DNA from 3 places in the Brevibacillus sp. BC25 genome. Region 3 is predicted to be linked to each of the others. Evidence: predicted binding sites of a transcription regulator. Region 3 holds the regulator's gene; each other region holds the start of a gene.
What was found. Region 3 encodes LexA, which represses DNA repair genes until DNA is damaged. Its sites were predicted from a motif close to CGAACATATGTTCG; they were not measured.

Region 1: a site for LexA is predicted at 6,324-6,337, ahead of uvrB (excinuclease ABC subunit UvrB). Genes of this name have one in related genera too.
Region 2: a site for LexA is predicted at 4,485-4,498, ahead of PMI05_RS25830 (DNA polymerase IV). Genes of this name have one in related genera too.

The regions. Positions count from the first base shown of each region.
Region 1 covers NZ_AKIX01000023.1:42,937-51,140, forward strand. The annotation lists gene PMI05_RS05290 (murein hydrolase activator EnvC) at 1-467, shown strand, start outside; gene PMI05_RS05295 (S41 family peptidase) at 560-2,029, shown strand; gene PMI05_RS05300 (PDZ domain-containing protein) at 2,045-3,406, shown strand; gene PMI05_RS05305 (hypothetical protein) at 3,529-5,238, shown strand; gene PMI05_RS05310 (flagellar hook assembly protein FlgD) at 5,303-6,235, opposite strand; gene uvrB (excinuclease ABC subunit UvrB) at 6,416-8,204, shown strand, end outside.
Region 2 covers NZ_AKIX01000117.1:64,092-72,295, forward strand. The annotation lists gene PMI05_RS25810 (ABC transporter ATP-binding protein) at 1-1,589, opposite strand, end outside; gene PMI05_RS25815 (hypothetical protein) at 1,910-2,191, opposite strand; gene PMI05_RS25820 (YolD-like family protein) at 2,473-2,823, opposite strand; gene PMI05_RS25825 (hypothetical protein) at 2,820-3,191, opposite strand; gene PMI05_RS25830 (DNA polymerase IV) at 3,188-4,429, opposite strand; partial or broken gene PMI05_RS31490 (GyrI-like domain-containing protein) at 4,604-4,993, opposite strand; partial or broken gene PMI05_RS31495 (helix-turn-helix domain-containing protein) at 4,995-5,297, shown strand; partial or broken gene PMI05_RS31855 (AraC family transcriptional regulator) at 5,297-5,470, opposite strand; gene PMI05_RS25840 (VOC family protein) at 5,590-5,952, shown strand; gene PMI05_RS25845 (GNAT family N-acetyltransferase) at 5,973-6,458, shown strand; gene PMI05_RS25850 (hypothetical protein) at 6,455-7,954, opposite strand; gene recG (ATP-dependent DNA helicase RecG) at 8,113-8,204, opposite strand, start outside.
Region 3 covers NZ_AKIX01000028.1:61,223-69,426, forward strand. The annotation lists gene PMI05_RS06470 (UvrD-helicase domain-containing protein) at 1-1,001, opposite strand, end outside; gene crcB (fluoride efflux transporter CrcB) at 1,040-1,405, opposite strand; gene PMI05_RS06480 (DUF896 domain-containing protein) at 1,502-1,699, opposite strand; gene PMI05_RS06485 (LysM peptidoglycan-binding domain-containing protein) at 1,776-2,114, opposite strand; gene lexA (transcriptional repressor LexA) at 2,277-2,900, shown strand; gene PMI05_RS06495 (DUF456 domain-containing protein) at 2,951-3,436, opposite strand; gene PMI05_RS06500 (DUF4269 domain-containing protein) at 3,545-4,120, shown strand; gene PMI05_RS06505 (SOS response-associated peptidase) at 4,117-4,806, opposite strand; gene PMI05_RS06510 (GNAT family N-acetyltransferase) at 4,892-5,782, opposite strand; partial or broken gene PMI05_RS29580 (lipoprotein BA_5634 family protein) at 6,133-6,510, opposite strand; gene PMI05_RS06520 (CD3324 family protein) at 6,875-7,138, shown strand; gene PMI05_RS06525 (FusB/FusC family EF-G-binding protein) at 7,296-7,934, shown strand; gene PMI05_RS06530 (SRPBCC domain-containing protein) at 7,998-8,204, opposite strand, start outside.

The DNA of each region.
Region 1 (8,204 bases), on a different contig from region 3:
AAATGGAATCAGCTAAATACGCCGAGCGGGTACGAGCAATGAGTTCCTCCAGTACAGCCTACAAGGGCGGAAAGTTTGCTTTACCAGTAGCGAGTGGTCAATTTCGCTTCACTTCTGGTTTCGGTGTACGAAAGGACCCGTTTACGGGTAGATCTGCTGGGCATAATGGTGTAGATATGGCAGCACGAAAAGGAACCACAATCATGGCTGCGGCTGACGGAATAGTGATCTATGCCGGATATTCCAACGGCTACGGGAATACTGTAATGATCAAGCATAACGCAGAATTTACCACTCTGTACGGTCATATTCGCGAGGGCGGTATCAAGGTGTCTGCTGGCCAGTCCGTATCGAGGGGCCAAAAGATAGCGGAGGTAGGCTCTACCGGTCGCTCAACTGGGAATCACGTGCATTTCACCGTCTATAAAAACGATGTTGAGGTCAACCCGATGCCATACTTGAAGTAGACCCTCGTGCGACCAGACAAATATTGTTAACGGAACATGCATACACTAGCAGCATATCTTTTTCCGGTAGCACAAAGGATGGTGACGTAACAGTGAGATGGAAAGGACGTACCGTTATCGCGCTTGTACTCATCTCCATGGTAGCCAGTAGTTTTATTACGATGGCGATCATGAAGACATCGGCTAGCGCCAGTTCGAGTCAAGGTGGAGCTTTAACAGCATCCAGCATGGCGTTATTTTCTGGGAGCGGAGATTATCCGAAAGAGTTCCAGAAGCTGTACGAGGCGTTTTCAGCAATCAAGAAAGATTACATCCAAAATGTCACCAATGAGCAGTTAGTAGAGGGTGCAATTGGCGGAATGGTCGGGTCGCTCGAAGATCCGTACAGTGATTACATGGACCCTCGTTCTGCTGAGGAGTTCACATCTACCCTACACTCGACTTTCCAAGGGATCGGGACAGAGGTAACGATGCAAAATGGTCGGGTAACGGTTGTTTCGCCATTCAAAAACTCCCCAGCAGAGCGTGCAGGGCTGCGACCAAACGACCAAATTTTGAGCGTAAATGATGAATCTCTTGAAGGATTGGACCTGCATCAGGCAGTGACGAAGATTCGCGGTCCAAAAGGAACAAAGGCGGTTCTCAAAGTAGTGAGAGCAGGAGTGCCAGAGCCTCTTACCATCGTGTGTGTACGTGACGATATTCCAATTGAGACGGTAAACAGTCAGATACTCGAGAAGAACGGTGTCAAAGTAGGCGTGATCAACCTTACTCAATTCTCTACAGAAACAGCTAAGCACTTTAAAGATCAACTGGCTGCTCTCGAACAGAAGGGGATTGGCGGTTTGGTCATTGACGTTCGAGGCAATCCGGGCGGGTATTTGTTAGCCGTGAAAGAAATCGGAGAAATCCTCGTACCGAATAAAGGTAAGATCGTGCAAATCGAGTATGGAAATGGCGGACAGCAAAAGGAAGAGTATTTCTCGACTACAGAAGCTGCTAAGCCTTACCCAATCTCGGTACTGATTAATGGCGGAAGCGCCAGTGCTTCGGAAATTCTCGCAGGTGCTCTGCGGGATAGCGGCAACTACAAGCTGGTCGGTGAGAAGACCTTTGGTAAAGGAACCGTTCAGAGTACCATGGAAATGAACGACAAGAGCCAATTGAAGCTGACGATTGCCAAGTGGGTCACACCGAAGGGTGAATGGGTCCATAAAAAAGGCATTACGCCAGACTTTGCAGTCAAGCAACCAGACTATTTCAACGCAACTCTGTTGCCGGCAGATAAAGTATTGCAGCGCGATATGGCTGGCACTGACGTGAAAAACCTGCAGCTCATCCTGAAGGGCTTGAATCTGTCCCCAGGACGAGAAGATGGCTATTTTGATGAAAAGACAGAGGAAGTAATCAAGCAGTTCCAAACCTCCAACAAACTTGAGGTAACTGGCAAAGTAGACGCGAAGACACGCTCTTCGCTGGAAGAAAGTCTCCGTAAAACGATGACGAAGCCAGAGAATGACCTGCAATTGCAAAAAGCGCTGGATGTAGTCACGGGTAAGTAATGAATAATCAAGAAAATGGAAGCAGGTAATTCCCTGCTTTCCGTAGAAATGATAACCACGGCAAATCAAATGCCGTGGTTTTTCTTTCTTTTAATTGAGGTGAGGCAATTGGCGATACAGGCAGATATGCTTACCATTGCATATGGCTTTGCCGCATTTTTTATCAATCCTGTCTTCTATCTCTTTCTGGTGTTTATTTATTTGCATTATCGCAGACAGATGAACCTGGAAAGACAGCTTTTTTCTGCACGCATTCAGTCCCCCTTGCTCTCGACGATACGGGCTGTAGGGATGGGATTGGTGGGAGGCTTGCTTATTTCTCTTCTTAGTGCAGGACTCGGCGTGGTCGTGCAAGCACAGGATTTGTGGATACTATGGGGATTGGCGCTCATCTTGGCGTTGATTCGTTTACGGTTTCTCTGTTTCGCATATGCTGCAGGGACTTTGGCGATTTTACACGCGATCACACAGGTCATTCCTCCGGTTACGGATGTTCCTGGATTGAGCTATGTCTGGGAAATGATTCATCAGGCGAAACCGTTGCCGTTGCTTGCGTTAGTTGCGGTCATGCATCTGATTGAAGCGATGCTCGTACGCTGGAATGGCGGGCGGGACGCTTCTCCGCTGTTCGTGGAAGGGCAGCGTGGTCGGATCGTCGGTGCCTATTTGCTTCATTCTTTTTGGCTGACGCCAACCGTGCTGTTCGTACAGATGGAGCCTGGCGCTATCAGCGGTGCGTTGTATCCAGGGTGGCCGTTCTTTTCGCCGGAAGCCGCTTCATTCGGATTGATGCTTCTGCCGACAGTGACCGGATTCTCTGATATGACACAAACGATGACTCCGTATAGAAAAGCAACGCAGGTTGCGAAAAATTTGACACTGTATGCGATTGGTTTGTTGGGTTTGTGCGCTCTGGCTGTATGGTTTTATCCGTTGATCTTGCTGGCCGCGATCTTTGCACTGTTCGGTCATGAGGCACTGTTTTTCTGGAGTCAGTATCAAGAAAGAAAGCGTTCACCTTATTTCATCCAGTCTTCGCGTGGTGTAAAAGTAATGGGTGTCATTCCGGGTACGAGAGCAGAGGAGATCGGTATCACGCCCGGTGAGATTATCGTGAAAGTAAATGGCATTTCGGTGCGGGAAAAAGAAGATTTATATCCGGCGTTACAAGCCAATCCTGCCTTTTGCAAAATGGAAGTACTCACGCGTGAAGGCGAGCTGAAGTTCGTACAGTGTGCGGTCTATGCGGGTAATCATCACCAACTGGGGATCATTGTGGTTCCCGATGCAAATACCCGTGCATTTGTTGATTTGAAACGCGCCAGTGTAGTCGAGCTGATCAAGCAGAAGCTGGAGAAGCTGAATGTAGGAGCATAAGGATAGTTGGGGGAGAAGGTATGCAGACAAACGTGCATACCTTCTTTTTTTCGAGTAAAGCTTGTCCATTTGGTAACTTACGGGTAGCTGTTGCGTCTCAATGTAGGAGGAAAAAAGAGGGAGTGGGTTCGGTGTTCAAAGTGAAAAGAACGGTCTCGTGGTTTTTGTCAGGTACATTAGCTGCCGCCACAGTTTTTGCCGGCCCCTTATCAGGAGTAGGCGCAACGAGTCATGTGACCGTAGCGCAGGCTCAATCGGTTGTGGCTGTGCCGATGCATGTGACGAAAGGTGTCCAAAAGCTAGTCAAGCTTTTACCGGAGCTGTCTTCGCGCTATGTCGTTTACGGTGGTGATGTGGATGGACCCGGTGTTAGCGGGGTGGTGGTCACGTTTGCACAGTCTGCTGCTGAGGCTGAACTGTCTATGGATGATGCGATTTTTGACGGACAGACAGGAGAGTTGCTCAGACTGAATCTTACCCCGAAAGCAGCAACAAAGCCTGCCTACCCGACTGAGCAGCAGGCAAAAACACGTGCGCTAGCTTTTGTCGCTGGATTGCAGGGGACTGGCACAGGTAACACCTATCAAGCGAGAGAGGTTTATAAAAATAAGGACTTATGGACGGTTCGACTGGTGCGAGTCCTGAATAATGTGGTGCTCGATGACGATTATGATTGTCTTGTCAGTTTTGATGCATCGGGAAGAATCGTTTGGTTTTCTACGTTTGATGGCAGATTATACGAAAAAGTAAGTCCCTCTTTACTCCCATCTCCTCAGCGCGTCATCTCCTCCGAACAAGCAGTACGAAAGTGGCAAGAAAGCCGTCCATTAGAACTTGTTTATTTATTGCCCATTCATAATCAAAGCGATCAGGTAGAAGCAAAGCTCGCTTATGTCCTGAAAAATGGAATCATAACGCAACAACATACAGGTAGTGCATTGGATGCCTTTAGTGGTAAACGATTATTAACAACGAATACCCGAGCGACAACGACCCCGTCTCAGACCATCAATGTGACTGGAACAGGTGAGAAGTGGGTAGCGCAAACAGAGACGCAAGCGCGTGATTTGTTACGCATGTTGTTTAGAATCGAAACAGAAAAACAGCCGCTGTCCATCTACGAGGCTAGTTACGATAATGGTCCAGCTCTTCGTTATTTCATATGGGGGAATTTTGGTGAGGGGGTTCCCGATGCCGACAAGATATCGCGAATGGCTACCTTTCCTGAGGGAAGCAGTAACGGCGAGCAGCATCATCTCCTGGTGACGAATGCAAAGACTGGTGAACTGCTTAGATTTTCCACAAAGGTGAACAATCCGCACTGGTCAAACGTGAAAACGGATAAGAAGCGGGATCGGATGGAAGCGGATAAGCTTTTGAAAAGACTGACTCCGTCTGGAAGCAATCAGATTCAAATAACGGAGGATGGAGATGAAAGGTACACCTCGATCATAGCTGATCCCCTTGTGAACGGCATTCCAGTTTATGGGATCAACCAGAGTGTGGAACAGGGGATGTATACGATTCGGATCGATTCATGGACGGGTACATGGGAGCAGGTGAGCATAAACAAACCGGTCAGTGTCAAATACCCGGCCCGTTCCCAAGCGCTTAAAGAACAAGTGGCCATGAACCGTTTACTGCAATCCTATCCACTTGAGCTGACCTACATCCACCAGCCAGATTATAAGAAAGACACGATTACCTGGAAGCTCGGCTATGACCTTTCGTTCCGTCAAACTCGCTCGCATTGCTTCTGCGGGGGAGAATTTAAAGTAGATGATACGTTTTATGTGGATGCGATAACCGGGAAAGTGATCGTAAACGAATAGCACCCTGCAAAAGAAAAAGCCGCCTTCTCCGATTGCGAAGATGTGCGGCTTTTTGTATGGGATTCTAGGCAGTTGCTTCGAATCCTGTGATTTGGTTGAGAGCGACTTTTTTATCATCCTTGAGGACGAATTCGACTACTCCGTTTTTCATGCTGACAGCTTTGACCACGCCTGTAAGAGGCGTATTGGTATTGGTACCGTCAGGATTCGTCTGAGACTGATTGTACGTGATGTTGTAGCCGATCATTTGCGCGTAGGCAAGGGAGTTGCCCATCGTTCTGTTTTCAGGTTTCACCGTCATGCCTACGATTTCTTCGGCTTTTACGGTTGATCCATTATCCAGTTGGAATTGTGCGGTACCATTTTTGGTAGTAAAGCCAGTGATGACGCCATTCAAGATTTCATCCACCTTGGAAACGTCGTGTGTGGTATCTGGATTGCCATCCCGGTCGACTTCCTTGGTAACTTTATAGGAAATCTCTCGACCGATCATCTCCATGTACTTCACGCTGTTATCGAGTGTATTGCCAGCGAGACCTTGCGATTCCAGTCCGGAGACGTCTGCGAGCGGAATCGGTGTCGATTCGCCTGCGATGCGGAAGTAGATTTTGCCTTGATCCATGTAGACGGCATCAAGTACGCCTTCTTTCTGCTGCGTCGAAGTTTCTCCCGTCATCTCGTCTTTTGTAGTAAGGGAATACGAGGCTGTACGACCTACTAGCTTTTCATACTTTTCCAAAGTGACCATGCTGTTGTTCGATTGCTCCATCAGCGTGGTCATTTTTGTGATTTTTTCTACCATGGTCAGCATACTTGTTTGCTGGATGAACTGAGAGTTGTCCATTGGGGACATAGGGTCTTGATGCTTTAACTGCTCGAGCATGAGCTTCATAAAGGCATTTTGGTCGAGCTCGGTGGTGAATTCTTTTTTGCCTTTATAACTCAAATGAGGTTGTATATAAGGGTTATTTTTAACGGTTGTTCCGGTATCTGACATGTCAATCCTCCCTGAAGGTGGCGAGTCTATCTGTGCATGTTTGCACTTCCTTCATCTTATATCGGAAAAACAGGCGGAAAGATGAAGACAAACGTTTGTTCGAATTTTGGGCTTAAACTAGCCGAAATTGTGTTATAATGGAAGTAGAAACAGTCATGCTATGAGGAGATGAACGAGGGAATGGAGCGTTTTGAATTGGTATCGGAGTTTCAACCGTCCGGTGACCAGCCGACCGCCATTGCCGAGCTGGTGGCAGGGTTACAGGCTGGCAAGCGACACCAGACATTGCTGGGTGCGACGGGAACGGGAAAGACTTATACGGCTGCCCAGGTAATTGCTCAGGTGAACAGGCCAACACTCGTGATGGCACACAACAAAACTCTGGCCGCTCAGCTTTGTGCAGAGTTTAAGGAGTTTTTCCCGAACAACGCGGTGGAATACTTCGTCAGCTACTACGATTACTATCAACCCGAAGCATACATTCCCCAATCGGATACGTTTATTGAAAAAGACTCGAGCATTAACGACGAGATCGACAAGCTCCGTCACTCCGCTACCAGTGCGTTGTTTGAACGCCGAGACGTGATCATCGTTGCCTCCGTCTCCTGCATCTACGGGTTGGGTTCTCCCGAGGAGTATCGGGAGCTGCTCTTGTCTTTACGTGTTGGCATGGAAACAGGACGGGACGAGATTTTGCATCGTTTGGTCGATATCCAGTACACACGCAACGACATCAACTTCACGCGCGGTACGTTCCGTGTGCGGGGGGACGTCGTGGAGATTTTCCCTGCCTCAGAGAGTGAGCAGGCGATTCGCGTTGAGTTTTTTGGTGATGAAATAGAGCGGATTACTTCGATTGACGTACTGACCGGCGAGATTTTGGGACAGCGTGATCACATTGCCATCTTCCCTAAATCTCACTACGTGACGCGCGAGGAAAAAATGAAGCTGGCTGTCCAAAGCATCGAGGCCGAGCTGGAAGAAAGACTGAAAGAATTCCGTGATGCGGGTAAGCTCCTGGAAGCACAGCGACTGGAGCAACGCACACGGTACGATATTGAGATGATGATGGAGATGGGCTTTTGCTCCGGTATTGAAAACTACTCGCGCCATCTGACGGGACTGCCTGCCGGGCATGCTCCTTATACCTTGCTAGATTACTTCCCAGAAGATTTTATCGTCATGATGGATGAGTCGCATATGACCTTGCCGCAGGTTCGGGGGATGTATAACGGTGACCGCGCACGGAAGGATGTACTGGTCGATCACGGATTCCGTCTGCCCTCTGCACGTGATAACCGTCCACTCAAGTTCGAGGAGTTTGAAGGAAAGCTGAAACAAGCGATCTACATTTCGGCTACACCTGGTCTTTATGAGCTGGAACACAGTCCGGAAATGGTACAGCAGGTGATTCGTCCGACAGGCTTGATTGATCCAACGGTTACGGTACGTCCGATCAAGGGACAGATTGACGATTTGATTGGCGAAATTCAAGCCACGATTGCGAAAAATGAGCGGGTTCTCGTCACGACTCTGACGAAGAAAATGTCTGAGGATTTGACGGACTATCTGAAAGAAATCGGAATCAAGGTGCGTTATCTTCACTCGGATATTAAAACGATTGAACGGATGCAGATTTTACGTTCATTGCGCTTGGGTGAATTTGACGTGCTAGTCGGGATCAACCTCTTGAGGGAAGGTCTTGACTTGCCGGAAGTATCACTCGTAGCGATATTGGATGCAGACAAGGAAGGCTTCCTTCGCAATGAGCGTTCGCTGATTCAGACGATTGGTCGGGCTGCGCGGAACGCAGAGGGACGCGTTATTATGTACGCTGACAAAATGACAGATTCGATGACCTCTGCGATTCGTGAGACAGACCGTCGTCGTTCTATTCAAATGGCTTACAATGAAGAGCACGGCATCACGCCGCAAACCGTGAAAAAGTCCGTCCGCGAAGTGATCGAGG
Region 2 (8,204 bases), on a different contig from region 3:
GCCAGAGCCAGTTGCATCTCATACTCATTTTCAGGATCAGCAAAGGCAGTCGCCTCGTCGAGGACAAGAATCGGTGCGTTTTTCAGGATCGCCCGTGCGACCGCCACACGCTGCTCCTCTCCCCCGGACAAGTAGACTCCCCCTTCCCCAATCAGGGTGTCGTAGCCTTTCGGGAGCTTTTGAATAAAATCATGACATTGGGCTGCCTTCGCCGCTGCATAGACTGCCTCTGGCGTTGCTTCTGGCAATCCAATGGCAATGTTGTTGTAAACCGTGTCGTAAAACAAAAACGTATCTTGAAAGACGAAAGCTACGGTGTTCATCAAATCGGTGCTCGACAGCTCCCGAACATCTACCTGGCCAATGCGAATCGCTCCCTCTGAAACATCCCAAAATCTTGGAATGAGATTCGCTACCGTAGATTTCCCTGCACCAGACGGTCCGACCAGGGCTGTCACCTGCCCGTGCTTCGCCAAAAAAGATATGCGAGATAGTGTCTCTCCTCCTGTTCTTCCCTCTGCTGCATAAGAAAAAGAGACGTTTTCAAATGCGACATCAAAGCTCTGTGGACGCTGGGAGCTAAGCGGTTCGGTAACGGGTTGCTCTGCCAAAATTCGATCCATGCGCTCCACCCCCTCGCCAATGTCACGCAGGGTAGAGGTCAAAAACAAGAGCTTAAACATCGGTGCAGATACACCTGGCGCCATTACGAGAAAAAAGAGCAGAACAGACGCAAACGCAACATTTTGCGGGTCTTGACTCAGCATAAACACCCCTACCGGGAGTATGAAGGCCGCAAATGAACTCAGGATCACCTTGAACACCAAAAATCCGTTTTGAAAATCATCCGTATGCTTGACGCAATAGTCCCGATAGGTGATCATATCTGCATAAAAGCGCCGGAAGGAATGAACCGTCTGCCCGAATACCTTGATCGCAGGCATTCCGCGTACATACTGGACGGCAGATCCGTTCATCCGTTCTAGCGAATCGTAGTACCTCTTGATATTTTCTTTTGTTTTCGTCCCGGAAAACGTAATGATCTGCACAATCAGTCCCAGTATGATCGGCACGACGCAGGCCAGCGCCAGCCAGACGTTCAAGTAAAACATCACGCCGATCATGAGCACCGTCGTCACGACTACATGCACCAAATCCGGAAGCTGATGCGCGACAAACGTCTCGACCTTTTCCACATTTTGCTCCAATGTTTTTTTAACTGCACCGGTAGACGTTCCGTTGAGCCAACCAAGCGGCAAACGGCCGATATGCGAAGCCAATTTGACCCGCATTCCGTATAAAATGCGAAACGCAGCGATATGAGACACCATCCCGCCCGCATACATCATGACCAGACTTCCCACGAGTCCCAAAAGTGCAATAACTCCCCACCGAATCATGTACGCCCCGTCCGCCATAGCGGGAGACGCTGCATGCGTTAACAGTTCGCGTAAAATGAAGTAGACAGATGCATAAGGCACCAACATGCATATTGCGCTCAAGGAAGACAATATTGCCGAGACGACGAGCAATCCGCGCTTCTCATCCGCAATCTCCAGCAAGCGACGCACGCCTTTTTTGGGTGGCATCCCCTCTTTGCTCTCCATTGTCGTCATTCCTGTTCTCCTCTCTCCTGCTTGCATCTTTTGTCCTACCTCTTATCATAATGTGATCTTCTGCCCTCTACCGCCGATTGCCGGATAGATCTTGCCCCTAGCCGGAGTATTATCTTATTTGGGAACAACAAAAGGTTATGACCGTTTTGTTTGACCGCAAGCGAGTCGCATCCACCTTTATGAAAAACGTCGAGATGTTTCGATCCCCCGATGAGAGAGGACGTTTTTCACACAAAAAACCTTTCCCACTTGGAGGCTAGCTCCCACAGGAAAGGTTGCGTTGGTTTTTTCGATTATGGTTGGACTACTTTTTCTTTCGCTTTCGTTACGATGTGGTGACCGAGCGGCAAGCCGCGCTGCTCCAGCTCATCAGCTGTCACAATATGGAGCGTCTCACTTTTACACGGCATGGGCATCAATCCGCCCAATGGACTCATCACTCTTCCGATCGTGTCTGTCTCAATGAGCACGTACAGGCCTTTTTCCTCCAATTGTTGCATGAATTCTCCCCAACGCTTGGAAGTAATTTGATCGGCGTGCTTGGTGAATATGACACCCATTTCTTGTGCTAGCATGTAAAATCTCCTTTGTTCTATCCGTCAAATATATGCTTCAAAAGATAATCTAACAATACAGGGAAACCTCCCTTCTGGCAAAATCCGTGTAAGCCAAAAAAACACGAAAAACGGTTGTTTTTGACCGCTTTTCGTTTCAGGAATCTCACATCTTCCTCGCACACACCGTTTCAACGCGGCACGCTGTTTTTTGCCGCTTGCTTTTGAAAAAGAGGCCTATTTTTGCAGATTTCCTGAGTAATTTTCATGTCCTGCCCATCATGTACCTGTATTTCCTCGTTTTAGAAGCTCGCTGCCAGCTCCACATGCAGCAGTCGAGCAAAAGGAACCCAGTGAATCTCGGAGCCAGCCCGAAGCTTGAGGCGTCTCGCCGCCTGGTCAATATGGATAATGTGGGCAGACAGGCGTCGCGGCTCTCGCCCGTCATAATAGGTCAGCGTCAGGATGCTCTCTGTCTGGAACGCCTGCCATACCAGCTCGCTCAAGGCGCTGAGCTGCTCCTGATCCAGCTCGGGTGGTACATAGCGGCGCTCTTCTTCCTTGATGCGCAAATACATTTCCCGATGCTCCGGCAGCACAAACCGACTGGCCACGAATACATTTTCCTTTTTGGACACGCGTTTTTCCCTCATCGCTTGTTCTCTCCTCGCTGTTCATATCGGGTCCACAAATGGACGAGCTCCTGACACTCTGCCCGCAATACCTCAATCGTATAGATCGCTTCTCGCACGTACCCGCGTTGTCGATAGTGGACGACATACATATGTCCCTGACGTCGTGAGCTGACGACTGTGTAACCTCGCTGCCGCAAGATGCGACGCAGCTGGTGATGCTGCCGCTCCGCCCACCGCGAGAGCTCATCGAACATCATCTGATAAGAAAACTTCAACGGCACAATCCGCATCTGCCCCAGATCGGCCATGACTGCCCGAAACAAAATGCCAAATAAAATATACTGGCGTATCAATTCCTGCTCGTCTGACACCATCGGCTCCGTCACTTGTAGTGTCCTCCGATCTTACGTGCACGCTCTTTCGCCTGTCCAGCTTCCAAGGTAGAGGTGGCGCGCAGGATGGCGTCCTGACCGTATCGGCTCCGGATATCATCCATGGCTTGTGCCAACGAACGCCGCTTGTGATTGTCCGTAAACAGATTGAGTTGCACCACGTTGTCAGGAACAAGCTGCCCCAGATTGACCCCGATACTGCGGACGGGCGTTTCCTGCCAGTGACGGTCAAACAGAAAGCAGGCCGCTTCGTACAGAGTCATGGCATCGTTCGTCTGGTCCGTGAGCTTCATCTGCCGCCCAAAGCCGGTTCCAGCAGCCAAATCGGCTCCACGACAGCCCACAGACAGAACAGAGCCCATCAGCTCCTTTTTCCGCGCCCGACGGCACACTTCTTCGCACAGCTCCAATAATATAACCTTGATTTCTGCTGCTGTATGGTAATCCCGAGGCAACGTCATGTGATGACCGATCCCTTTTTGTGAATCATAGGAATCCAAAGCCACAGGTGAATCGTCGATTCCGTGAGCCGTGCGCCACAGCACTTCCCCGTTCACTCCCCAATGTCGGGTGAGGATGGCTGGCCTCATATTTGCAAGCTGCCCGATATGATAGACGCCCATTCGATGAAAATGACGCTTCATGCGTGAGCCTACCCCGAACAGCTTTTCAATCGGAAGCTTCCAGAGCGTATCCGCTAACGTTTCCCGCTTGAGCCAAAAAACGCCTTCTTCCCGTTTCTTGGCGAAATTGTCGCAGGCCATCTTGGCCAGTACCTTGTTCTCCCCGATGCCTACCCGACAGTTGATTCCCGTCTCCATCCAGACGCGCTGCCGAATCTGTGCAGCCATCTGCAACGGATCACCAAACAGATGGACGCTGCCTGTCACGTCGAGAAACTGCTCGTCGATCGAGTACGGCTCCACCTTGTCTGTAAATGCTTCGAATATGCGAGTGATTTGCATGGAGATGCGAATGTACATCTCCATGCGCGGACGAACAACGACGAGCTGGCGACACTTTTGCTGCGCCTGCCATAGCGCTTCGGCCGCGACCACTCCGTATGACTTGGCAATCGGACACGCTGCCAGCACAACTCCGCTGCGCCGCTCTGGATCACCTGCGACGATAATCGGCTTGTTTCGCAGCTCTGGATTGGCCCCTTTCTCGATACTGGCATAAAAGCTCTGCATGTCGATCAAAAACACGATCCGCTTGTTCGCATTGGACACACGATCATCCCCTAATAAGAACTTATGTTCTTGTTTTGCTTTGTTCTTATTATAGCAAACAAACGTTCGCTTTTATGCCTGTCTCGCGCAAAAAAAAAGTTGGTAATTATTTCCCCCCCCGGATAAGCACACGCCGGTAGGTGTTCCGCAAGCGAGAGCGAATCCAATAAGGGGTTACTTTTTCACGACAGGAATCCAAATTTCGCTTCGAAAGGTCGGTGATGAAATCTCTTTATTTTCGTTCCACAAAATCTCTGGACCCTCAGCCTGTTCATAACCAGAGGATAAAAACCATTCCGAATAAATCCGGGCCCAGACATCTTGCAGCGTATCAGGAAAAGGACCCACTACTTCGAATACCGCCCAGGTGGAAGCAGGAACTTCGAGTACCGCCAGGTTGTCTGGACAAGCTTTTGTAGTGGCAACGCCGATATAGTGATCGAGCTCGCCATATTCCAGCCGACCTTCTGAAAAATTCGTGGACGCACTGAGCAGTCCAAGTGGCTTGACATCGGATAGCGACTTCAGATGCTGAATCGTCTCCATCTCTAATGAAGCCCACATGATTACGCTTGCAGCTTTTGAGCTTGCGGACAGCAACGAGCGGGTCATTGACATTGCGATCAAATACGGATACGGATCGGCTGATTCCTTTGCCAGAGCTTTTCAGACTGTGCATGGAGTCACTCCGACAGAAGCCAGACACATCGGCAATTCCTTGAAGGCTTATCCGCGAATGAACTTTCATCTATCCATTAAAGGAGGCAGTGCCATGAACTACCGCATGGAAGAAAAAGAGGCATTTCGCATTGTGGGTCTGAAAAAAAGAGTTCCGTTGATTTATCGTGGAGTCAATCCAGAGATTGCGCGCCGACGCCGGATGTACTCGGATAGCGGAACACCAGCGAGAAAAGAAAACATCCTTTTGAAGTGATACTCGGAGCAGCAAGCCACCCCAGCGATTTCTTTGTAGTCAATCTCGCTTGTCAAATTGTCTTCGATATAGTCCAGAGCCTCATTCAGCTTTACAAGCAAATCCATGGTAATGACCTCCCTTTCCCCCTCAGAATAGCAGATGCAAAATCGGGCGATCCGACATTTGGTGCACGATTATGACGGATCGACCTTGTGAAAAATACCAAGAAAGGAGCTTTATCACAATGACAACCACTTCCCCCCTGCTCCCCCAAATCGGAGCTATTTTTGTAGCCGTCAGCGACATCGAGCACGCACGCAACTGGTACTGCCGCCTATTGGGCATTCTCGCAGACGGTGAGATTATGTTCGGACATATATATTGCATTCCCTTGCAAAGCGGACTGACGCTCGTTCTAGACAGCAAAATCTTTCCGAAGCGCATCACAGATGATGCCCCCTTGTTTCATTTCAACACACAGGATATCGAAGCCTCTTATGCCTTTCTCAAGGAGAGCGGAGTTGAAGTCGTTGTTCCTATCCAGCATGGCCACTGGTTCAACTTCCGCGACCCCGACGGCAATCTGATCATGGTAAGCCAATGTTAAACGGAAGAGGAGATACAGGCATGACCATCCACTTGCGCCGCACTACACCGGCAGACATCCCATTCGTATGCGAAGTAGAAAATGCACCAGAAAATACCCCGTTCATTATTCCGTGGAGCGAACATCGGCACCACAACGCTCTTGGCGACCCGGACATCCTCCATATGATTACCGAAAAAATAGAAACAGGCCACCCCGTCGGCTACGTTATCATCGCCGGGCTGACCAATCCTCATCAAAGTATTGAACTCATGCGTATTACAATCGCAGTGAAGGGGGAAGGCTACGGTCGCAACATCCTGCGTCAAATCAAGCATTGGGCATTCATCGAGCAAAAAGCCCATCGACTCTGGCTGGATGTAAAAGAAACGAACGACCGCGCCCGCAGCCTTTACTTGTCCGAAGGGTTTCACATAGAGGGCACCTTGCGCGATTGCCTGAAATCAGGCGATACTTACGAATCCTTGATCATTTTATCGATGCTGGCAACGGAATATGACGCCTAGGGGGCAAATGCGTCCGGAGTCGCGACGTACAGCCATTTGCCATCGTTGCTAGCTCCCAAAATCGATACACTTGCTGGTAGTCCTTTCACCAGCACAGATTGTTGCTTACGATCGGCATCGAACAGGAAGAGCGACGACACCGACTCCGCTCCTTGTTCAGCTTTTTCCCAATCGATATAAACCAAATGGTGAGTGCCTGGAATCCATATCGCTTCTGGCTTCATTTCCATCAGTTTGACGTCGCCCTTAAACACCCCTGCATTCCAATACATTTGATAGGCTCCATCTGTCGACTGGATATAGCCAGACCAAGCTTCTTTGGGAACGGGTGGATTCCAGCTGATCACCTTGCCTGACTGCCAATCGTAGCGTTGACGAAGCTCTTCAAAGCTATCTTCCTCTGTTCTCATTTCAAACGTTGCGTAACGTCCATCATCCATAAAACTGACGGGCTGGACTTGCCCATTCATCTCATCTGTTGGGACCCATCCTTTAATTACACCTGGGAGGCGTCGTTCTTTTCCAGTCGCCAAATCATACACGACCAGATCGAGATCCTTTTTCTGTTCGGTCTTGCCTACTGCCATCAATACATGCTTGCGATCATGGCTAAAGCTGGCTCCATGTACGTATCCATCTACCTTGACACGAGTGGCAAACTCGCTTTTCGGTACTTCTGTCCCTTTCGGTGGATGAGCGAAAAAGAAACCGCGGCGATCTGCCATGAAGTCGCCTGCACCGCTATAGTTGTCAGTCAGCTCCACTGGATAAGCAGTCAGCTCTTTTGTCTGTGTGTCATAAATCGAATACAGCATGGGGAAACGGGCATCGCACTCGCAATATTCTGTAAATCGCTCCAGCAATACATACCGTTCCTCTGGGTCGATAAATTCCATGGGAGTCCTGACGGCAAAGTCCGTCATTTTTTCTTTCACCTTACCATCGACTGAGACACGCCAAATCTGAGACGGAGCAAACACCACCGCCGAAAAATCATTCGTATCGTCAAACACGGTTCCCTTTACCGTCTTCGCTCCTGCTACGTTTACAACATATTCCGTCCAACTTCTGTCTTTGGCAAGCGTATCAGGAAGGGTAGCCAACAATTGCAGTTGACGGTCGTGCACCCAGTGAAATGTAAAAATCGGCTCCACGTAGCCCAAGTCCTCTTTTTTGGTCTCTTCCTTGGCATTTTTACGGATAGCTGCTTCGACTGTTCCACGGTTCACGGCTTCCTTAAAAAAGATGGTGTAGGCCTGTGGTGCAGGTCCCACGACCGTTCTTCGAGGAGAGCGGAGCTGTGGGGCATCGTTTAGCTGAATGACCACGTCTTCTTTCATCGCCACGTAGTCATAAGGCAGTTCCTTTGGCTTCCATTCCTTTGTCGTTTGGCTGGTCGTATGGGATGGGCCAGTCTGAGTAATCCGACTGTCCGTGGAAGTTGCTTGCGCGAAGTCGGATCCTGTCATGATAAGCAATGCGAACACAATGGACATACTCATTCCCCGAATTTTTCGCAAAGACAAAAAACTCGCCTCGCTTCCTAGAAAAATTTACCTTACAGAGGATAGACGTCGATAGCCTGCTTAAAGTTTCACCCCACAAAAGAAAAAGCCTCCCACATGATTAAAGTGGGAAGGCCTTCCTACCTTTCTTAATCGAAGACGACACCGTCCAGCACGCCCTCATTCTTCAAATAGTCACGCAGCCAGTGATACTTTTCGTCGCGCCAGAAAGAGTCCTCTG
Region 3 (8,204 bases):
TGCTCCAGCGCCTCTCGACAAGCGAGCGATCCTTTGAAGCGAAGCCTGTTTCGAGTCATTTCTTGCTGGCGCTCATCCTGGCCCTCTTCAAAGAACAATTGAAGAGGCTTATCAGGACTAACGATTTTCCATCCTTTTGGCAGCAGTGGCTTCACAAGACGCGCTGCCCAATCTACAAAGGTAGACTGTTGAACGTCATCCACGCCGAGCTCAGGTAAAACCTCGGATATATAGGTAAGAAACATCCGGTTCGGTGCAAACACCATGAACTTTTTGGACATCATGGAATCCTGGTAGTTATAAATCAAATAGGATAGTCGGTGCAGCGCGATGGTCGTTTTTCCGCTCCCCGCTACTCCTTGCACAACAATGGGTCGTTCTTTTTCCGCCCGGATAATATCATTTTGCTCGGATTGAATCGTAGCGACGATGTCTTTTAGCCTGCTATCGTTCGCCTGATTCAGATTGGCTGCCAAAAATTCATCGATGAAGCCCTCTTGCAAAAACTCGTCGGGATGCCCCATCTCGCGGTTAATCGTTTCTTTTACCGCTCCATCATAGATGCCGACGATCTTTCCGTCTTCGATCGCAAAATTACGCTTTAATCGAACTTCACCACGCACAATCTCGCGTCCCATCCGGTAAAACGCGTCTTTGCTCTCACCGGAATAATAAAGACTGGCGATAGGCGCACGCCAATCCACGACGACAGAATCAAACGTATCGCTGCGTACAATTCCTCGTTTTCCTATGTATACTTGATCCAGCTCGTAGATTTCATCTTTCAAAAAATCCACTCTACCGAAATAAGGCTTCTCTCGACCCTGATCTTCGAGGTAGCGTAAATCCTTAGCCTTATTATAGTTAACGACCTGTTTCACATAGTCATCTGTTGCCTCGCGAATATCATTGCGAAGCTGCTCCATTTCTTCGTCGATCGCTGAAATTGTTTCATCCAGCTTTTTTTGTTCCCATTCATAATCACGATGCTGTGTACTCACATTCATTCCCCCTCACATGTATCGTGTCATTGGACGTATTAGGACCATTGCCTAGCCAACCATATTCCAACCGCACAAGAAAGTAGTCCGACTCCCAAACTGAGAAGAGCGTACAAAGTGCCACGCAACAGCTGACCTTCTCCCCAAAAAGAGACCACTTCCAAGGAGAAGCTAGAGAACGTCGTAAATCCTCCCATAACCCCCGTTGCAAATAAAAGATAGAGTGTCGGAGATAAAATGCCACGTTCTTTCCCCAGCACGAACAAGATGCCGATGATCAAAGATCCACAAACATTGGCGATCCAAGTTCCCCACGGCCATCCCGGCTGATTCGCAAGCAAAGACAATAGGTAGCGCAAAAGTGAGCCAACTGCTCCTCCAACCGCCACAGCTATCCACGCCATCGCTTTCCCTCCCTGAATATCAAAGCGTTATGTATGTCACAGAAAAAGACACCCTAGCGTCAAGCGAGGATGTCTGTCGTATCAGTAATTGTTATCTTACTGTTTTGGTTTATTTTCTTCAAGGTCTTCCACATAACGGATGGAATCCAAATTTGCTCTCAATGAAAGCTTAACAGCGTCAATGTACTTTTGGCGCAATGCTTTTTGTTCGAGCTTTTCCTCTTCGGTCAAACCTTCTTCGCGAGATTTTTTGACCAATTCGTTAATGCGTTTAATTTCTGCGTCAGATACCACTGCTGGTTCCTCCCACTCTGTAGTAGTGCCGCTTCATTATACCACATTCGAATGATCCCGCAAGACAGCCGAACACTTACGGAGTATCAGGAAGGATGAGAGTCTGACCTGGGTAAATCCTGTTGCTCTCTAAACCGTTCGCATCTTTAATTTCTATTATATAGTCGCGAACATCCATATGCTGATCTGCATTGTATTGAACAGCTAACGACCATAGGCTATCTCCAGATTGTACGGTTACTTCTATACCTTGTGGCTCCTCCATTGGCGAAGAAGCAAACACTAGTTCGGTCAATAAGTAAAAAAAGAGAGTAAATGTAATAAGAAACAAGAGAGCTTGTCCTCTCGTGATACCAAAACGAACACGACGTTCTTCTTTTTTCTCGAAACGATTTTGTTCTGTCGATGAATTCATAATAATGGCCTCCTCACAAACATACGTTCTGATCACTTGTAACCTCATGATAAATGAGAACATATGTTCATGTCAACAAAGAATCGAACTTATGTTTGTCGAACGCAAGCTCCCATGGTATAATATAGGAAAATATGTTCGAGAAATCAGGGGTGTCTTTCTATGTCAAAATTATCGAGTAGACAACAAGCCATCATCGAGTTCATACGAAAGGAAGTTCGTGATAAAGGATATCCTCCTTCTGTACGTGAAATTGGGGAGGCTGTTGGACTAGCTTCCAGCTCAACGGTACATGGGCATTTGGCACGCTTAGAGAAAAAAGGCCTCATTCGTCGAGATCCTACCAAACCTCGCGCCATCGAATTGCTATCAGATGAAGATCGTTTTCAAGACAATTTCGAAGACTCTGTCGTCCGTGTGCCAGTAATCGGAAAAGTAACCGCTGGACAACCGATCACTGCCATTGAGGATGTGGAAGAATACTTCCCGCTTCCAGACAATATCGTGACTTCTGACAAGGTCTATATGCTGCGCGTCTCCGGGAACAGTATGATTGATGCCGGGATTCTCGACGGAGATTACGTAATTGTTCGCCAACAGCACGTAGCGAACAATGGTGACATTGTCGTAGCCATGACAGAAGAAGACGAAGCAACCGTCAAAAGATTTTTCAAAGAAAAGAACCACTTCCGTCTCCAACCGGAAAATGCCACGATGGAACCGATCATTCTGGAGCATGTCACCATTCTCGGTAAAGTCATCGGTGTATATCGACTCATTCACTAATTTCCACGTAAAAAAGGACAGCCTCGGCTGTCCTTTTCGTTTTCCGTATGTTATCTGGCGACAAAAAACCAGATGATCATCGTAACTTGCAATATGACTTTTACGACCGCACTGCCCAAAAATCCGATCAGTGAGCCTACGCCCGCTTTCACTGCTCGCTCCATCGACTGCTTCTGCACCATCAACTCTACGAGGACGACGAATACGAACGGCAAGATCAACATACCAAACGGTGGGAATACGAAGATCCCGAGGATAATTCCAACCGCAGCAGCAATGGACGACCACTTGGACCCTCCGTACCTTTTTACGAAGTACATGTTCGTGAGCAAGTCAGCACCATAAAGTAGAATACTTAGAACGACCATTCCCCACCAAAAGGATGCGGGCAATCCCGCTCCTGGATCTGCAATGAAAAAGTGATAGAGCAAAAAGCCCGCCCACAGTAATATCGTATCAGGTAAAACTGGTAAAAAAATTCCTGCGATGCTTAGCAAGAACAATAACACAACCACTACCCACAAAAATATTTCCATCTACTACACTCCCTTCATCTAGGTATACGAGTGATTACCGATTTCGTTGCGTACTTATTCACTTTTGTCTAAACTATTTTAAAAGAAAGTAGACATGGAGGTAGTCTCTTGAGAAATTGGCATGATCTCTCTTACTTGAGCAGAGGAACGATGCGCCAAAAAGCGGCGTGGGAAGCGATTCAACAGACGCACATCATGGAGGTACTATCCGATTATCGTCCAGTGCTTGCCGGAACCATCCCATTAGACATTGACGTCAAGCAAAGCGATCTGGACATTATTTGCGAGAGTCATGATCTGGAACAGTTTGTGCAGGCAGTTCGTACAGCATTTGGCTGCTTGCCCGGATTTGAAGTGACACACCTAGATGTAAAAAGTACTCCCACGTGCGTTATTTCGTTTTTCACAGCTGACTTTTGGTTTGAATTGTTTGCTCAACCGGTAGCTGTCGAAAAGCAAAACGCCTATCGTCATATGGACATCGAAGAACGACTGTTAGACATAGGAGGCTTGGATGCGTACCAACATATCAGAGCTCTGAAGCAAAGCGGCATCAAAACAGAGCCTGCATTTGCTCAATACTTTCATATTCCGGGTGATGATCCATACGAGGCTTTGTTGCATTTGGAGCCGTTAACCGAACAGGAATTACGCCAAAGAGTTCAGCTCCTACGAAAGGATTAATCTTCAAACAAAGAACCGATCTCTACTTCTTGAATACAGGAAGGATCATCATTTTTGGGGCTTCCCACTTTAGTGGATACCGGATACACCATCATCTCGCTGGAATCATAGGGGGTAAACAGCGACTGGAGCTGCAACCGATCATACTTCTCCCGATCAAGCCACAAGTCCTCATCATCTTTCTTTAAGATGACAGGCATTCGCTCATGTATACTCTCGATGAGCTCATTCGCCTTTGTCGTAACAATCGTGCAGGTATGTACTTTTTCTCCCTCTTGATTCGTCCACGTATCATACAAGCCAGCAAAAGCAAATGGTTCCCCGGTATTCAACATGATCCGCATCGGTTGCTTCCCTGTGATGCCGTTCATCCACTCATAAAAGCTGTCAGCAGGAAGAATGCATCGCTTTCGGGCGAAAAGCTGTTTGAATGCGGGCTTTTCATTTAATGTCTCGCAACGCGCATTGATCATTTTGTAGCTGCTCTTCTCATCGGCAGCCCACGACGGCACTAACCCCCATCTCAACTGACCCATACGTCGCTCGCCGCGATCAGCAATAATCGCTGGAATGAACTGACCCGGTGCAATATTGTACCGTGGCTTTGCATCAAATGGAATGACTTCGATTTGGAACCGTTCCTTCCATTTTTCCAAGTTCGTTACGAGAGTAAAACGGCCACACATGCTTTTCCCCTCACATCCTTCCATACTGGACGTCTGCTTTTTTCTTCTATTTTACTGTTTCACACGATGTGTCATTTCAAACCTTTTATGCGTGTGAAGTAAGGGGAAAACGAAAATGTTCTGTCTCGATTTTTAACGAGGGACGAACAAATAAGACATCATCCGTCGTTGTCATCCATGCAGATTGGATCTTTTCATTCTCACTATCCGGCATAAAGTGAAAATGAATGATCGTTGTCTCAGTCGTTACCAAATGAGAAATGACCGCTTCTAGATCAACTGTTTTTTTACATACAAGATCAAATACATGCAGTTGGTCGTCTTCTCGTTCCAATAAGACAATCACATCCTCCTCTTCGACGTAATAGATCGCATCCCGAAAAACGAGCAGCAAGTAAAACATCAACAGATGCTCGCTATTCTTGACGGCCAGTCTCGATGAAACGGGGATTCGTTTGGCAGCAAATTCCTTCATGACGATAAAATCAGCCTCATTATCAACATCTAGCTTGCGCAAGACTGATTTTTGTCCTACTTGCTTTTTCAAATCAGATGCCAATAAGCGAAAACTACTTTCCTGTACTCTCTCAAATCCGAACTTCGGATAAAAATCGAGCACGGTATCATTGGCATACAAATAAATAAAATCGTATTCCTTCTCACATGTTTCAAGAATATGGTTCATCAATTTCGCTGCCAATCCTTGGTTGCGATAGGTAGAATGCGTCATGACCGTTCCGATCTGAAGTGCCTTATAGTCTCTGCCATTAGATGTCACGATCATCTTACTGGCAGAAGCGTTAGCAATAACCTGATCCCCATCCAAATAGGAATAGCATACATAGTTGTCATTCCAATAGCCTTTGTTATACCATTCTTTAAAATCGAGCTGAAAGATCTGCTTGGCGAGGTCATTAAAGCTCTCTTTGTATTTTTCGATATGCTTGTAGTCGCTAATCAATCGATATTCACCCATGTAAAAACCTCCTATTCTGTTGTTTGTGCTGTTTGTCATCATTCATTCCTTTTCAGCAATCCCTTCTTTCCAATAAAAAAGACCACAAGAAGAATTCTCTTCTCATGGTCAAATTTATCGTTGTGATGAAGATACCTATCCCGAACAGAATAGATATCATGCACAAACGTGAAATTTGTTTTGATGAGATATAATGCCTTCTAATCGCTTTTGAAAAAAGGTATAAAAAATAAACAAAGAGCATGCCCTTCATTTGACCTTTTCCCATATAAAATTCATTCGAATTTTACTTAGCGATTATGAGTTTCATCATATACAATCAAAACCTCTTTTCACGTTCATTATTGTAACTATATAGGAGTTTCCATGGACTGTAAATGTTTTATCATTTCATGGTTTTTCGAAATGGAATCCATACACCTGCAATGCTCCCGATACAACCGCGTGAGCAAATCTTGACAAAAACCTGTTAGATAAAAATAGAAGGCAGAGCATAAGTCTGCCTTTCTTTCTATCCGCCCGTCGCCAACGATCACATTGCCTAGATATGTGAGCTTGTTCGGATCAACAGTCAAATTGGCCGTTTCATTTTTAGCAAAGTATACACCTGCGTCGCTTGTGATCTGTGGCAAGGTATCGATTGGTGTCGTGTTATTCCCCGTATCTACTTTTCTCAGCAGTTCCTTCTCCAGCAGCGATTGGGCCATCGTTTTGTTCATAACCATTACATTTTGTTCTCCAGCAACCGATAGAGGTGATTACCATCGCATTTCCTTACATATCCACTTACATTTTTGTAAGTAACGTTATACAAAAAAGTCATTTTCTTATATAATTACAAATACTCCCTTTCCCTAAAAGGAAAGGGGAGACCGTTTTTAAAATGGACCTCGAGGGGGGTGTACGAATGGCGAATGCTCTGAATTTGCCACATACCGCAGCGGCTCATGCAAAGCCTAGAAATAGTGAGGCGATACTTTGCATGAGGTGGTCTCTCGTTTAATCGAATCATCGCCTTCATTTGCGTATCCCATTTCCTATTTCTTGGCTTTGCCCCTTATTTGCCTATTTATAAATAAGGAGCGAGCAGAAATGAAATGTGTGAAAGCAAATTTAATCCTTCCTGAATCGTTACTCGCAGAAATTCAAAAGTACGTGCAAGGAGAAACCATTTACATTCCGAAGACAAAAGTAACCCATCAAAAATGGGGGACGCGCACTGGCGGGAGAAAACTCCTGGATGAGCGGAATACAGCTATTAAAAGCAGCTTTCGGGCCGGGACGGCTATTTCTCAGTTAGCGGAGGAATACTTTTTGTCTACAGAGACGATAAAAAAAATCGTGTATACCAAATAGACGTTTATAAAACACTGGCGACCTTTTCATACAGGTTGTCAGTGCTTTTTTATGGCGAGTTTTTTTGTGAAAAGTCTTCTCCCTTTCTCCTCTCTTGCAAACACACTAAAGTAAAGAGGAACCCACCTTACAAGACAGAAACAGGAGGAACCGCAAGATGGAACCTTTTATCCATACACATCAGTATCACTTCATTCAATCACGCGTTCAAGCAATCATGAACGCCTATGCGACCAGTACAGATGTCAATGTGATTCGTGCTCGAAAAGAAATCGCCCATGAAGAAATCTTTCAGTTATTCCCGAACATGACAGAAGAACAAAAAGAGATTTTGCGTCCGATTGACTCGATTAAAGAAAAAGCAGAAGGAAAACAGTTTTTGCATCAGCTTTCACCGTTTGTGATTCCATTCCCTGCTCTCACAGAGTCTTCTATTAAGAAGCTCTTTCCAAAAGTAAAGAAGCTTAAAGTCTCGAATTTAGCTGAGATCGATTTTTCGGAAATCTCTTATGTGGGCTGGCTAGACACTGCGACAGAAAAGAAGTATATTGTCGCTTACCACGAAGGAAAACTGATTGGCATTCATGGGCAGTTTACCAATGTAAATAAAAAAGGCCTTTGTGCACTCTGTAATCGCTTTGAAGAAATCGGCATGTTCGTCCTTGAAGCAAAAAGCTCTGGGGATGGAACATATTTAAAAAAAGGAAACTACATTTGCCAAGACAGTGCGACGTGCAATCAAAATATCATTTCGCTAGATAAGCTGAACGATTTTATTGCGTTGATGGTGAAATAAATCTGCAACGAAATTGAAAAAGCCGCCGGGTCTCCATGCCAGGCGGCCTTTCCTATATATCCCTTACTTAATCTCGTTCAGACTCTCTTCCAAACGATCCCACGTTTGGGTGATGCCCTCTAGCATGCCCATGTCCATGACAGTTTTGAGGGCTTCCGCAGATACATATTCAGAACGGCTGACCAGCTTCGTCTTGCCACCCATATCGATGAATTCCATCATAACCTCTGTCGAAGGCATGGTATCATTTGTGTTGCCTTCTGCATCTGA